3 regions of the Mesobacillus jeotgali genome follow, and region 3 is predicted to be linked to each of the others. Evidence: a T-box and tRNA genes for the amino acid it is inferred to sense, from the RefSeq annotation. Region 3 holds a T-box; the other regions hold tRNA genes.
The links. A T-box is a leader RNA that pairs with one kind of tRNA and senses whether it is charged. The one in region 3 lies ahead of serS (serine--tRNA ligase), so its partner is inferred to be a tRNA-Ser.
Positions count from the first base shown of each region.

Region 1: it encodes a tRNA-Ser, which carries the amino acid that the T-box ahead of serS (serine--tRNA ligase) is inferred to sense. The anticodon was not compared.
Region 2: it encodes a tRNA-Ser, which carries the amino acid that the T-box ahead of serS (serine--tRNA ligase) is inferred to sense. The anticodon was not compared.

Region 1 is NZ_CP109811.1:3,805,219-3,808,464, forward strand. Features, by position in the region: tRNA gene FOF60_RS19445 (tRNA-Glu) at 109-180, opposite strand; tRNA gene FOF60_RS19450 (tRNA-Ser) at 184-274, opposite strand; tRNA gene FOF60_RS19455 (tRNA-Asn) at 282-356, opposite strand; tRNA gene FOF60_RS19460 (tRNA-Ile) at 370-443, opposite strand; tRNA gene FOF60_RS19465 (tRNA-Gly) at 447-520, opposite strand; tRNA gene FOF60_RS19470 (tRNA-His) at 533-605, opposite strand; tRNA gene FOF60_RS19475 (tRNA-Phe) at 643-715, opposite strand; tRNA gene FOF60_RS19480 (tRNA-Asp) at 854-929, opposite strand; tRNA gene FOF60_RS19485 (tRNA-Met) at 971-1,044, opposite strand; tRNA gene FOF60_RS19490 (tRNA-Ser) at 1,207-1,299, opposite strand; tRNA gene FOF60_RS19495 (tRNA-Ile) at 1,319-1,395, opposite strand; tRNA gene FOF60_RS19500 (tRNA-Met) at 1,435-1,511, opposite strand; tRNA gene FOF60_RS19505 (tRNA-Ala) at 1,535-1,610, opposite strand; tRNA gene FOF60_RS19510 (tRNA-Pro) at 1,626-1,702, opposite strand; tRNA gene FOF60_RS19515 (tRNA-Arg) at 1,720-1,796, opposite strand; tRNA gene FOF60_RS19520 (tRNA-Leu) at 1,822-1,910, opposite strand; tRNA gene FOF60_RS19525 (tRNA-Gly) at 1,921-1,995, opposite strand; tRNA gene FOF60_RS19530 (tRNA-Leu) at 2,018-2,102, opposite strand; tRNA gene FOF60_RS19535 (tRNA-Lys) at 2,120-2,195, opposite strand; tRNA gene FOF60_RS19540 (tRNA-Thr) at 2,206-2,278, opposite strand; tRNA gene FOF60_RS19545 (tRNA-Val) at 2,294-2,369, opposite strand; rRNA gene rrf (5S ribosomal RNA) at 2,380-2,495, opposite strand; rRNA gene FOF60_RS19555 (23S ribosomal RNA) at 2,765-3,246, opposite strand, start outside.
Region 2 is NZ_CP109811.1:1,061,314-1,064,559, forward strand. Features, by position in the region: rRNA gene FOF60_RS05240 (23S ribosomal RNA) at 1-1,437, shown strand, start outside; rRNA gene rrf (5S ribosomal RNA) at 1,585-1,700, shown strand; tRNA gene FOF60_RS05250 (tRNA-Asn) at 1,768-1,842, shown strand; tRNA gene FOF60_RS05255 (tRNA-Ser) at 1,847-1,938, shown strand; tRNA gene FOF60_RS05260 (tRNA-Glu) at 1,954-2,028, shown strand; tRNA gene FOF60_RS05265 (tRNA-Val) at 2,032-2,107, shown strand; tRNA gene FOF60_RS05270 (tRNA-Met) at 2,290-2,363, shown strand; tRNA gene FOF60_RS05275 (tRNA-Asp) at 2,404-2,479, shown strand; tRNA gene FOF60_RS05280 (tRNA-Phe) at 2,484-2,559, shown strand; tRNA gene FOF60_RS05285 (tRNA-Tyr) at 2,631-2,715, shown strand; tRNA gene FOF60_RS05290 (tRNA-Trp) at 2,724-2,797, shown strand; tRNA gene FOF60_RS05295 (tRNA-His) at 2,809-2,884, shown strand; tRNA gene FOF60_RS05300 (tRNA-Gln) at 2,924-2,998, shown strand; tRNA gene FOF60_RS05305 (tRNA-Gly) at 3,003-3,077, shown strand; tRNA gene FOF60_RS05310 (tRNA-Cys) at 3,087-3,161, shown strand; tRNA gene FOF60_RS05315 (tRNA-Leu) at 3,195-3,246, shown strand, end outside.
Region 3 is NZ_CP109811.1:21,967-25,212, reverse strand. Features, by position in the region: gene FOF60_RS00110 (deoxynucleoside kinase) at 1-164, shown strand, start outside; tRNA gene FOF60_RS00105 (tRNA-Ser) at 586-678, opposite strand; gene serS (serine--tRNA ligase) at 805-2,085, opposite strand; T-box leader at 2,151-2,370, opposite strand; gene pdxT (pyridoxal 5'-phosphate synthase glutaminase subunit PdxT) at 2,425-3,015, opposite strand; gene pdxS (pyridoxal 5'-phosphate synthase lyase subunit PdxS) at 3,026-3,246, opposite strand, start outside.

The DNA.
Region 1 (3,246 bases), 1.1 Mb from region 3:
GTATTGAAAGATAGCAATTCAAAAGTACATTTGGATTAAATACCTGGAATCCAAAATTACATGAAAATGAAAAAAAGCCGTTAGCATAATTGCTAACAGCTTTTCTTATGACCCCTACGGGATTCGAACCCGTGTTACCGCCGTGAAAGGGCGGTGTCTTAACCGCTTGACCAAGGGGCCTTATGGCGGAGAAGGAGGGATTTGAACCCTCGCGCCGGTTACCCGACCTACACCCTTAGCAGGGGCGCCTCTTCAGCCTCTTGAGTACTTCCCCAGAAATATGGCTCCGCAGGTAGGATTCGAACCTACGACCGCTCGGTTAACAGCCGAGTGCTCTACCACTGAGCTACTGCGGAATAATATAAAAAATGGGCCTAAGTGGACTCGAACCACCGACCTCACGCTTATCAGGCGTGCGCTCTAACCAGCTGAGCTATAGGCCCTCATGGAGCGGGTGATGGGAATCGAACCCACTACATCAGCTTGGAAGGCTGAGGTTTTACCAGTAAACTACACCCGCATATAAAAAAGGGGCGACTGATGGGAATCGAACCCACGAATGTCGGAACCACAATCCGATGCGTTAACCACTTCGCCACAATCGCCATATCTATAATTGCATTTCATTTAAATTAAATAAGGTGGCTCAGGACGGAATCGAACCGCCGACACAAGGATTTTCAGTCCTTTGCTCTACCGACTGAGCTACTGAGCCACTATAATATTGTTGCCTAAACTTTGACTTATTTAAGTCCTTTGCTCGAATGACTTTCGGTCTTTCTCGCAGATTGCCGCAGAAGCTTATTCAGGAAGTGAGCAATCTGCTCTACCGACTGAGCTACTGAAATAAAAATGGCGGTCCCGACCGGGATCGAACCGGCGATCTCCTGCGTGACAGGCAGGCATGTTAACCGCTACACCACGGGACCAGGATCTTTTCAAGTGCAGTACTTGAAAAGAACTTAATTGATTGCGGGGGCAGGATTTGAACCTGCGACCTTCGGGTTATGAGCCCGACGAGCTACCGGACTGCTCCACCCCGCGACGATATTAATTACATAATTTTGTTGATGCTCTAAGTGAGCATGGACTGTCCCGATCTCAGGAAGCTTACTCAAGTAGCAGCTCGATCGGTACAACTCGCAGCATATTCAGTGAAGTAACGCTCGTTGCTCCACCCCGCGACGATACTATTTAATAAAATTATGGAGGAGGTAGAGGGATTCGAACCCCCGCGCGGTGTTACCCGCCTGTCGGTTTTCAAGACCGATCCCTTCAGCCAGACTTGGGTATACCTCCGTATGAAAATCAAGTAAAATGGTGGACCTTGTAGGACTCGAACCTACGACCGGACGGTTATGAGCCGTCTGCTCTAACCAGCTGAGCTAAAGGTCCAGGATATCCTAGATTGAATAGGTTCAACCAGATTAAAATTGGTAGCGGCGGAGGGGATCGAACCCCCGACCTTACGGGTATGAACCGTACGCTCTAGCCAGCTGAGCTACACCGCCAAATTATTATTTTTTAAAACTTATGGTGGAGCCTAGCGGGATCGAACCGCTGACCTCCTGCGTGCAAGGCAGGCGCTCTCCCAGCTGAGCTAAGGCCCCAAATTATAAAAAGGATGGTCGGGAAGACAGGATTCGAACCTGCGACCCCTTGGTCCCAAACCAAGTGCTCTACCAAGCTGAGCTACTCCCCGATAAAGAGAAAATATAATGGCACGCCCGAAAGGAGTCGAACCCATAACCTTCTGATCCGTAGTCAGACGCTCTATCCAATTGAGCTACGGGCGCATATTTAGTACATTAGCTAACTTGGTGGTGCCGAGGACCGGAATCGAACCGGTACGGTAGTCACCTACCGCAGGATTTTAAGTCCTGTGCGTCTGCCAGTTCCGCCACCCCGGCTTAGGAACTATGGAGCGGAAGACGGGATTCGAACCCGCGACCCCAACCTTGGCAAGGTTGTATTCTACCACTGAACTACTTCCGCATTATATTGCTTTTTGAAGAAATGGTGCGGGTGAAGGGAGTCGAACCCCCACGCCTTGCGGCGCCAGATCCTAAGTCTGGTGCGTCTGCCAATTCCGCCACACCCGCATATTATTTCAAAAAAGTGGTGAGCCATGAAGGACTCGAACCTTCGACCCTCTGATTAAAAGTCAGATGCTCTACCGACTGAGCTAATGGCTCGTACAAAAGGTGCCGGCAAGAGGACTTGAACCCCCAACCTACTGATTACAAGTCAGTTGCTCTACCAATTGAGCTACACCGGCATGGTGAGTAAATAATGGTGGAGGATGACGGGATCGAACCGCCGACCCTCTGCTTGTAAGGCAGATGCTCTCCCAGCTGAGCTAATCCTCCATTTGAAACTGCCCGGCGACGTCCTACTCTCACAGGGGGAAACCCCCAACTACCATCGGCGCTGAGAAGCTTAACTTCCGTGTTCGGTATGGGAACGGGTGTGACCTTCTCGCCATCGTCACCAGACATTTTTTAAAGACAATATCTATTATACTGTCTTTTATGCATTTTGCAAGAGAAAAATTAAGTAAGTTTTTCACTTAATGAAAAGCTTTTATTCCCTCAAAACTAGATAATGTGTAAGAAGAATTCAAGAAAAACGAGTAATCAATGTCCAGTTTCGGCTCCTAGCCTCTCGAGATTGCTTCGGTCCATCCGCTGAAGTCAAAGAACGACTTCAACTGCTGGCCCTCCAGCACTTGTCGAGGCTGAACAGTCGCCTACACTTTTCGTTTTTGGTTAAGTCCTCGAACGATTAGTATCAGTCAGCTCCACACGTCACCGCGCTTCCACCTCTGACCTATCAACCTGATCATCTTTCAGGGTTCTTACTAGCTTGCGCTATGGGAAATCTCATCTTGAGGGGGGCTTCATGCTTAGATGCTTTCAGCACTTATCCCGTCCGCACATAGCTACCCAGCGATGCCTTTGGCAAGACAACTGGTACACCAGCGGTGCGTCCATCCCGGTCCTCTCGTACTAAGGACAGCTCCTCTCAAATTTCCTGCGCCCACGACGGATAGGGACCGAACTGTCTCACGACGTTCTGAACCCAGCTCGCGTACCGCTTTAATGGGCGAACAGCCCAACCCTTGGGACCGACTACAGCCCCAGGATGCGATGAGCCGACATCGAGGTGCCAAACCTCCCCGTCGATGTGGACTCTTGGGGGAGATAAGCCTGTTATCCCCGGGGTAGCTTTTATCCGTTGAGCGAT
Region 2 (3,246 bases), 1.0 Mb from region 3:
CGCGCTGTTGGATATGCGCGTCTAAGCAGTTAGGCTGCAAGTGAGGCAAATCCCGCTTGCGTGAAGGCTGAGCTGTGACAGCGAGGGAAATATAGTACCGAAGTTCCTGATTCCACACTGCCAAGAAAAGCCTCTAGCGAGATAAAAGGTGCCCGTACCGCAAACCGACACAGGTAGGCGAGGAGAGAATCCTAAGGTGAGCGAGAGAACTCTCGTTAAGGAACTCGGCAAAATGACCCCGTAACTTCGGGAGAAGGGGTGCTCATTTGGGTGAATAGCCCGGATGAGCCGCAGTGAATAGGCCCAGGCGACTGTTTAGCAAAAACACAGGTCTCTGCGAAGCCGCAAGGCGAAGTATAGGGGCTGACGCCTGCCCGGTGCTGGAAGGTTAAGAGGAGGGGTTAGCTCACGCGAAGCTCTGAATCGAAGCCCCAGTAAACGGCGGCCGTAACTATAACGGTCCTAAGGTAGCGAAATTCCTTGTCGGGTAAGTTCCGACCCGCACGAAAGGCGTAACGATCTGGGCACTGTCTCAACGAGAGACTCGGTGAAATTATAGTACCTGTGAAGATGCAGGTTACCCGCGACAGGACGGAAAGACCCCGTGGAGCTTTACTGTAGCCTGATATTGAATTTTGGTACAGCTTGTACAGGATAGGTAGGAGCCTGAGAAACCGGAGCGCCAGCTTCGGTGGAGGCGTCGGTGGGATACTACCCTGGCTGTATTGAAATTCTAACCCACGCCCCTGATCGGGGCGGGAGACAGTGTCAGGTGGGCAGTTTGACTGGGGCGGTCGCCTCCTAAAGAGTAACGGAGGCGCCCAAAGGTTCCCTCAGAATGGTTGGAAATCATTCGCAGAGTGTAAAGGCACAAGGGAGCTTGACTGCGAGACCTACAAGTCGAGCAGGGACGAAAGTCGGGCTTAGTGATCCGGTGGTTCCGCATGGAAGGGCCATCGCTCAACGGATAAAAGCTACCCCGGGGATAACAGGCTTATCTCCCCCAAGAGTCCACATCGACGGGGAGGTTTGGCACCTCGATGTCGGCTCATCGCATCCTGGGGCTGTAGTCGGTCCCAAGGGTTGGGCTGTTCGCCCATTAAAGCGGTACGCGAGCTGGGTTCAGAACGTCGTGAGACAGTTCGGTCCCTATCCGTCGTGGGCGCAGGAAATTTGAGAGGAGCTGTCCTTAGTACGAGAGGACCGGGATGGACGCACCGCTGGTGTACCAGTTGTCTTGCCAAAGGCATCGCTGGGTAGCTATGTGCGGACGGGATAAGTGCTGAAAGCATCTAAGCATGAAGCCCCCCTCAAGATGAGATTTCCCATAGCGCAAGCTAGTAAGAACCCTGAAAGATGATCAGGTTGATAGGTCAGAGGTGGAAGCGCGGTGACGTGTGGAGCTGACTGATACTAATCGTTCGAGGACTTAACCAAAATGATTACTCGTTCTTCTTGTTTTCTTCTTACAACATTATCTAGTTTTGAGGGAATAAAAGCTTTTCATTAAGTGAAAAACTTTCTTAATTTTTCTCTTGCAAAATGCATAAAAGACAGTATAATAGATATTGTCTTTAAAAAATGTCTGGTGGCGATGGCGAGAAGGTCACACCCGTTCCCATACCGAACACGGAAGTTAAGCTTCTCAGCGCCGATGGTAGTTGGGGGTTTCCCCCTGTGAGAGTAGGACGCCGCCGGGCAGGATGCATTTTCATCCAATCTTCAAAGATATGGATCGCGTATCCAAGTCGGAGAAATAATCATTATTCCGCAGTAGCTCAGTGGTAGAGCACTCGGCTGTTAACCGAGCGGTCGTAGGTTCGAATCCTACCTGCGGAGCCAATTTGGAGAGCTGTCCGAGAGGTCGAAGGAGCACGATTGGAAATCGTGTAGACGGTCAACGCTGTCTCAAGGGTTCGAATCCCTTGCTCTCCGCCATAGAAACTTATATCTGGCCCCTTGGTCAAGCGGTTAAGACACCGCCCTTTCACGGCGGTAACACGGGTTCGAATCCCGTAGGGGTCACCAAACGGAGGATTAGCTCAGCTGGGAGAGCATCTGCCTTACAAGCAGAGGGTCGGCGGTTCGATCCCGTCATCCTCCACCATGATTTTTCACGAAGTGAAAATAATCTTCAATTAATATCGTCGCGGGGTGGAGCAACGAGCGTTACTTCACTGTATGAACTGCGAGTTGTACCGATTGAGCAGCAGCTTGAATAAACTTCCTGAGATCGGGACAGTCATTGCTCTTAAGGTGCATGCACAAATCGATATTCTTTATTACCGTCGCGGGGTGGAGCAGTCCGGTAGCTCGTCGGGCTCATAACCCGAAGGTCGCAGGTTCAAATCCTGCCCCCGCAATCATAAAGTTATTTTCAAGTTAATCACTTGAAAAGACTTTGGTCCCGTGGTGTAGCGGTTAACATGCCTGCCTGTCACGCAGGAGATCGCCGGTTCGATCCCGGTCGGGACCGCCATTGTGGCTCAGTAGCTCAGTCGGTAGAGCAAAGGACTGAAAATCCTTGTGTCGGCGGTTCGATTCCGTCCTGAGCCACCATTTATGTAATACCTTGTTATTTAGGTAATTTAATAAAATGGCTTTTTTAACATCAGAAAAAATGTTATAGTGGAGGGGTAGCGAAGTGGCTAAACGCGGCGGACTGTAAATCCGCTCCCTCAGGGTTCGGCGGTTCGAATCCGTCCCCCTCCACCACTTAATATAGGGGTATAGTTTAAAGGTAGAACGAAGGTCTCCAAAACCTTTGGTGTGGGTTCGATTCCTACTACCCCTGCCAATTTTATTATGGCGATTGTGGCGAAGTGGTTAACGCATCGGATTGTGGTTCCGACATTCGTGGGTTCGATTCCCATCAGTCGCCCCATTTTAATCACAAATTCATCAGTAGATGAATAGTATATTTTGGGCTATAGCCAAGCGGTAAGGCAACGGACTTTGACTCCGTCATGCGTTGGTTCGAATCCAGCTAGCCCAGCCATTTTGCGGAAGTAGTTCAGTGGTAGAATACAACCTTGCCAAGGTTGGGGTCGCGGGTTCGAATCCCGTCTTCCGCTCCAAAAATATATGGCGGCATAGCCAAGTGGTAAGGCAAAGGTCTGCAAAACCTTTATTCACCGGTTCAAATCCGGTTGCCGCCTCCACTAGATTATAGTGGCAGCAAGACAATTTAATATGCCGGTGTGGCGGAATTGGCAGACGCGCACGACTCAAAATCGTGTTCCTTCT
Region 3 (3,246 bases):
AAATGCACGGCCGCTATGAAAACTGGATCAATAACTTCAACGCATGCCCAGTCCTTCGTCTGAACATCAATGATTACGACTTGTTTAATAATCCTGAATCAATCGAACCAATCGTTGAGAAAATCGCGACACATATCAAGCAAACTCAATTATTGAAAAAATAAAACCGCCGATTGGCGGTTTTTTTGATTGGAGGGTGAACAGGGCTGTTGATTTCCGTTCCAGGCGCTTCGCTTTCCACGGGGCTGGCGGTGAGCCTCCTCGTCGCCGTTGGCGTCTGCGGGGTCTCACCTGTCCAGCTGATCCCGCAGGACATTGATTAAGCTTCCTGGAACCTGCCCACGCACGATGGAAATGCGTTAGCATTTTCGGAGGAGTCTACACGCCTTCCACTCCAATCAACAGCGTTTCTAAATTTTAAATGTTGCTTATTAGTTACCATTTGTAACATCATTCCACAAGCCGTGGCTCGACTGATTCAAGAGAAATTAATATACATATAAAAAAACCCGCTACATAGTAACGGGTTTTTCTACACAATCTCCAAATTGTTTTTATGCGTTAATGCTTTAATATTAAAATTTATGGAGGAGGTAGAGGGATTCGAACCCCCGCGCGGTGTTACCCGCCTGTCGGTTTTCAAGACCGATCCCTTCAGCCAGACTTGGGTATACCTCCGAGACAAGAAATATAATATCATGTATTTAAAAACGAGTCAACACTTCTTTAAAAGTTTTTTCGGACAGGAGTACATCCTGTCCGAAAAAGAAGTTCTGATAGTTCAAATTCCCCTATAAAGGACCATTATTCTGGAGCAATAACTTCCCTGTTGCCCATGTATGGACGCAATACTTCAGGAATGATGACACTGCCGTCAGCCTGCTGGTAGTTCTCGAGGATGGCGGCAACTGTGCGGCCGATCGCAAGGCCTGATCCATTCAGTGTATGCACATGCTCTGGCTTCGCCTTTGCTTCGCGGCGGAAACGGATATTCGCACGTCTTGCCTGGAATCCTTCAAAGTTACTGCAAGAAGAAATTTCCCTGTAGATGCCGTAGCTTGGGATCCAGACTTCAATATCATATTTCTTAGCAGCTGTGAAGCCGAGGTCTGCAGAGCACATGCTTAACACGCGGTAAGGAAGTCCAAGCAATTGAAGCACTTTCTCAGCATGTCCAGTCAGCTTTTCAAGTTCCTCATAAGAATCTTCAGGCTTAACAAACTTAACTAATTCAACCTTGTTAAACTGGTGCTGACGGATCAAACCGCGCGTATCGCGTCCCGCAGAACCTGCCTCAGAACGGAAACATGCGCTGTATGCTGCATAATTGACCGGAAGCTCATCTGCAGTCAGGATCTCATCACGGTGCATATTCGTAACAGGTACCTCTGCAGTCGGAATCAGGAAGTAATCTTCGCTCTCGATTCGGAATGCATCCTCTTCAAACTTAGGAAGTTGTCCTGTCCCTGTCATGCTGGCACGATTGACCATATAAGGAGGCAGAACTTCTTTGTAGCCATGCTCGTCAACATGAAGGTCAAGCATGAAACTAATCAACGCTCGCTCAAGGCGTGCTCCCAATCCCTTGTAAAAGACAAAACGGCTGCCAGTTACTTTTCCAGCGCGTTCAAAATCAAGAATTTTCAAGTGGTCTGCAACATCCCAGTGCGGCTTTGCTTCGAATTCAAAATCACGGATTTCTCCCCATTTGCGAACTTCTACATTGTCATCTTCTGTTTCTCCGATTGGAACACTTTCATGAGGGATATTCGGAATGCTGAGCATCAGGTTTTCTAGCTCTTCTTCTACCTCACGAAGCTGGTCATCCAGAACCTTGATTTTGTCTCCTACCTCACGCATCTCAGCGATCAGGTGGTCAGCGTCCTGCTTTTCACGCTTCAACTGCGCAACCTGCTGGGATACTTCATTCCTTCTGCTCTTCAGCTGTTCAGCGTCCAGTATCAACTCCCTGCGTCTCACATCCAGGTCCTCAAACTTGCCGAAGTCGGTCATGTCTTCGCCACGGTGCTGCAGTTTTTGTTTAACTTCTTCAAAATTTGCTCTTAAATATTTTACGTCTAACACTGCGATTTCCTCCCTTTTACCTGAAGTAAAAAAGCCTTTGATAAAATAAAAAACTCCCGTCCCCAAAAAGGGACGAGAGTTAACCCGCGTTGCCACCCTAGTTGAAAGCAATTAAATGCTTTCCACTCATAAAATAACGGTTTTTACCGAAAGTATTTACTGGCCATTAATGGCGTTCCATACTCTGCTCGAGGGCGGATTCCTTTGCTCCAGACACCGGTTCTCACCAACCACCGGCTCTCTTTGGAATGGACACAAGCTACTATTCCCTCTCATCGCTTTTTTACTATCGAATTTTAATTCATAATTTACTACAATTATGTTCTCCATGCAAGCTGTTTATGCAAAATTTTTACTCTTTGTCTCTTCGACCATTTTCACAAAGTAGCTCATGAGTCGATAATCATCCGTTAACTCCGGATGAAAAGAACAGCCAAGGAACTGTCCATCACGAGCAGCAACAATTCTGCCATTATGCTTCGCCAGCACCTCTACATTTTCTCCAGCTTCCACAATATGAGGTGCCCGGATGAATACTGCTGAGAAATTATCCGCCACTCCAGCAATATTGATGTCAGCTTCAAAGCTTTCTCGCTGGCGGCCGAATGAGTTGCGTTCTACTTTTACATCCATGACACCGAGATGTGGTGCATCGTACCCAACCAGATCATTCGCTAATAAAATCAAGCCAGCACATGTTCCGAACATTGGTTTGCCATCGGCTGCGAATTTCTTTAACTCTTCCATAAAGACATATTGATCGATCAGACGGCGGATCGTGGTGCTTTCTCCCCCAGGAATGATCAGGCCATCGACTTCTGCCAGCTGATCGGGACGCTTAATGACAACCCCTTCAGCTCCAGATGCCTCAATTGCCCATATATGCTCTCGTACAGCCCCTTGAAGGCCAAGTACTCCAATCTTTATCATAGGCATCCCCTTACCAGCCGCGGTCCTGCATACGGGCTTCTGGTGCCAATGATGAAATATCCATGCCCTTCATCGGGATGCCAAGGCCTTTCGAAATGCTCGCAATCAGTTCATAATCCTGATAATGAGTAGTTGCTTCGACAATTGCCTTTGCAAACTTAGCAGGATTATCAGATTTGAAGATACCAGACCCTACAAACACACCGTCAGCACCCAGCTGCATCATTAATG